One region of the Evansella sp. AB-rgal1 genome, then DNA from elsewhere that is predicted to be linked to it. Evidence: riboswitches for the same ligand, from Rfam matches in the RefSeq annotation. Region 1 holds a riboswitch; the other holds the start of a gene.
What was found. A riboswitch is a leader RNA that binds a small molecule or an ion and turns the genes downstream of it on or off. The one in region 1 is predicted to bind S-adenosylmethionine.
Positions count from the first base shown of each region.

Region 2: linked by a shared signal. The riboswitch ahead of ACERII_RS11430 (sulfate permease) and the one ahead of ACERII_RS07440 (MetQ/NlpA family ABC transporter substrate-binding protein) in region 1 are both predicted to bind S-adenosylmethionine.

Region 1 is NZ_JBGUAU010000007.1:69,704-71,911, reverse strand. It holds gene ACERII_RS07445 (carbon-nitrogen family hydrolase) at 1-586, shown strand, start outside; SAM riboswitch class I at 738-840, shown strand; gene ACERII_RS07440 (MetQ/NlpA family ABC transporter substrate-binding protein) at 1,094-1,903, shown strand; gene ACERII_RS07435 (methionine ABC transporter ATP-binding protein) at 2,020-2,208, shown strand, end outside.
Region 2 is NZ_JBGUAU010000011.1:164,660-166,867, forward strand. It holds gene rhaD (rhamnulose-1-phosphate aldolase) at 1-395, shown strand, start outside; SAM riboswitch class I at 701-811, shown strand; gene ACERII_RS11430 (sulfate permease) at 955-2,034, shown strand; gene ACERII_RS11435 (phosphoadenylyl-sulfate reductase) at 2,038-2,208, shown strand, end outside.

The DNA of each region.
Region 1 (2,208 bases):
TATCTCATCGCTCGCGAAAAAATATAGTGTCAATGTCGTTGCTGGATCTATTGCTAAAGAATCAATGGATGGAGTTACAAATACAATGTTCGTAGTGAACCGAAATGGAGAGCTTCAAAAAGAATATAGTAAAGCACATCTATTCCGACTAATGAACGAAGAAAAGTTTTTACTAGAAGGAAATAGTGATGGAATGTTCACTTTGGACAATCAGTTATGTGCCGGAGTTATCTGTTATGATATTCGTTTCCCAGAATGGATTCGCACCCATATGCTAGATAATACAAAGGTTCTTTTTGTTGTTGCAGAATGGCCAAAACCACGAATTGACCATTGGCGTGCACTTTTAATTAGTCGTGCCATAGAAAATCAATGTTACGTTGTAGGATGTAATCGAGTGGGTTCTGATCCGAATAATGAATTTGGAGGCAATTCTATTATCATCGGCCCGTGGGGGCAAATTATAGCGGAAGCTGCAAATGAAGAAACAATTGTTCATGGTGATGTGGACCTCGAAGAAGTAGATGAAGTAAGAAAGACAATACCAATTTTTACTGATAGAAGAACAGATCTATATCGACTGTGAGTAGTAAAATGTAGTGTAAATAGTAAGGTTTTCCATATGAAACGCTTACAAAAACTTTTTATATTATTTTATCAAAAAACCTTTGACAGATGAAATATACATGTTGTAAAGTAAGAGTCAGATTAATTAACAAACAATCACATACAAATCACTCTTATCAAGAGAGGTGGAGGGACTGGCCCTTTGAAACCTCGGCAACAGACTTTTACAGTCATTGTGCCAACTCCAGCAAGCGATAGCTTGATAGATAAGAAGAGTCGTTTATTTAGCGATCAAACCTCTTCTTATATATTTATAGAAGAGGTTTTTTTATATAACATTTCTTGGGTAGAGATTGTAATTTGTAAGAGTTGATATGTTTAATTCCAAGTTTATCTATTGGAAATATTTGAGTTTAAAAAAGTGGAAAAAACAAAAAGAAGCGAATGGTAAACAGGAATAACAGCAATAAAATGCTGATTACCAATATAACGAAAAAAATAATTATACAAAAAGGGGTTTAATAAAATGAAAAAATTACTTACATTATTCACATTGTCATTACTAGTAGCAGTTTTAGCTGCTTGTGGGGGAACATCTCAAGGTCAAGAATTACCAGAAGATGAATTAACAATTGGGGTTACAGCAGGACCACACGAGCAAATCATGGAAAAAGTTGCTGAAGTAGCTGCAGAACAAGGATTAACGATTAATATTGAAGTTTTCACAGAATATGTTATGCCTAACGTTGCGTTAGCAGAGGGAGACCTAGATGTAAACAGCTTCCAACACCTTCCGTATTTAGACAATTTCAAAACTGATCGTAATTTAGATTTAGTTGAGGTAGCTACAACAGTTAACTTCCCAATGGGTCTTTACTCTTCAGGGCTATCTGATGTTTCTGAGCTTCAACCTGGTGATAAAGTTGGTTTACCAAATGATCCAACAAACGGAGCTCGTGCTTTAATCTTGTTTGAAACAGCTGGACTTATTACATTAGATCCAGACGCTGGTGTTACAGCTTCACCTCTTGATATTGTAGAAAATCCTTTTGAATTAGAATTTATTGAACTAGAAGCTTCTCAAATCCCTCGTCAATTAGATGAGTTAGCGGCAGCAGCAATTAACACAAACTTTGCAATAGAGCATGGTTTTGTACCAACTGAAGATTCTATTTTCATTGAGCCAAGTGATTCTCCATGGGTGAATGTAATTGCGGTTCGAACAGAAAACAAAGACGATGCAGTAGTAGCAAAATTAATTGAAATTTATCAATCGGAAGAAGTAAAGCAATTTATTGCTGAAACATTTAAAGGTTCTGTAGTTGCTTCTTGGTAATAAAAATAAAAGTCGAATGTCTCTCAAAAATGAGGGACATTCTGTTTTATTTTTATTTTAAAATAATATTAGTTTATGGTTTATAAGATACTTTCCTATAGTGAGGAGCTAAAGAAATGATTCAGTTAAAAAATATATCGAAATCGTTCAGTTCGAAAAAAAATGAAGAAGTTATTGCCTTAAAAGATGTTTCCCTTGAAGTGAAGAAAGGTGAAATTTTTGGCGTAATTGGATATAGCGGTGCAGGTAAAAGTACGTTAGTACGCTGTGTTAATTTACTGGAGAAACCTACATCCGGAGAAGTT
Region 2 (2,208 bases), on a different contig from region 1:
CGAATGTTCTTGCTATGACATTCACTCATGAGCTTGAAGAAAAAAGCTTTACAAAGACATTATGGCAAATGTGTACGGAATGTGTTGTTGTTTTTCCAGATGGAGTGGCGTTATTACCATGGATGGTTCCTGGAACGGACTTGATTGGGGAGAAAACAGCGGAGAAAATGATTGATTATCGTGTAGTTATCTGGCCACAGCACGGTATATTTGGAGCTGGAACTACGATGGATGAAACTTTCGGATTAATTGAAACGGTAGAGAAAGCAGCACAAATTTATACAATCATTCATTCTCATCAAGGTGGAGTAAAACAGGTGATTACGGATAAAGATTTAATAGCTTTAGCTTCCGCTTTTGGAGTAACACCTAGAGAAGGTATTTTACAAGGGTAAATAATAATATAAAAAACAAAGCTACCTATTCTAAAATAGGTAGCTTTGTTTCATTAAAAGGAGGAGATAGTTCTCTTATCTCGTGAGCTTTATGATAAGGAGGGGAGTGAAGATTTGTGTTGATTGATTATGACGAGGGAATGTTGTTCGAAAAAAAAGAATATTTAGTAAAAATTTCATTGACGTAAAAACCGATAGGAATTATAATGAATGAAATTGAATGTTCAAGAAATGAAATTATACTAAACAGTAATTTAAAAAAAATTATAAAAAAAGAACAAAACAGTAAAATTTACATATAGTAACTCTTATCCAGAGAAGAGGAGGGGGTTTACCCCAATGATGCATCATCAAGCATTGATTCTTTTAAATACCTGTTACATCCAGCAGAGTTTGAAGTAACTGATAGATAAGGGGTTTGACATCCGTCTTAAACAACTTGTCAACTTCCTGTATGGAAGGACAATTTTTATTATCTTAATTCCGAGTATTTTGATAAGAATTACAAGAATAGTAGACTTACATAGTTTTAACCAACAAAGAAGGTGGGTGTATCAACGTGTTAATTTACTTAGCAATCGCAATCGCTTTATTTTTCGCAATGAACATCGGAGCAAGTGGTGCGGCAGCAACTATGGGGCCAGTATACGGAAGTGGAGCAATTAAGAATAAAAAACTAGCATTAAGTTTAGTAGGTTTAGGAGCATTTTTAGGTGCTGTCATTGGAAGTGGTGAGGTTGTTAAGACTATTGGGGGAGGAATTATTCCTACCAGCATTTTAACAGTTGAGATAGTACTTGTAATCTTAATAGGCGCTACACTTACTTTGTTTATAGCAAATGTTATTGGAATACCTCTTTCTACTAGTGAAGTAACCATCGGTTCGATTGTAGGAGTGGGAATTGCCTTTCAAGCGCTTTATGTCAATAACGTTATATATATCATATCGTTTTGGCTCATCATCCCATTCGCAGCATTTCTTATAGCATTTGTTGCAGGAAAAGTAATAATCATTATGGAAAAACGATGGCCCCAACTGAAAGGGGAAGGGAAATGGAGAAAATGGCTTGTATTCCTGTTAATCCTAACTGGGTTTCTAGAGGCATTTTCAGCTGGTATGAATAATGTGGCAAACGCAATCGGTCCTCTTATTGGTGCTGGCATTATGCATGAAACTCGAGGTATTTACCTAGGTGCAATTTTTCTTGCAATAGGAGCTATCCTACTTGGAGGAAGAGTTCTTGAGACAAATGGGAAGAAAATTACATCACTTTCCATGCTTCAAGGTACAGCAGTGTCAGGAACAGGAGCATCATTAGTGATTGCAGCTTCCATATTTGGAATACCGGTGCCGTTAACCCAAGCAACAACGTCAGCCATTGTAGGTGTTGGTACAGCTGAAAATGGATTTCAGTTATGGCAAAAAACAGTGATTAAGAAAATTATTAAGGTGTGGATCGTCTCGCCAGTGATGTCATTGGTAGTTTCCTATAGTTTAATTCATCTGGTTTTACATCCAAACCCATACATTATTGTGATTGTTATCAGCATTTTTGTTACTACGTTTGGATCCATTAGCCTTTATCAATCAATTAAAGAGGAAAGACGATCTGTACATGATCAAGGAGGGGGAATTTAAGTCATGGGAATTGAGACACAACAATTATCCTATGAAACAACGAAAGACTTTGTCTATAGCCAAACCAATGATTTATTGGCGAAAAAGGATTCCATAGGAGTGTTGAAATGGGCATACGCAACGTTTAAGGATGACTTAACCTATGCATGTAGCTTCGGAGCAGAAGCAATTGTT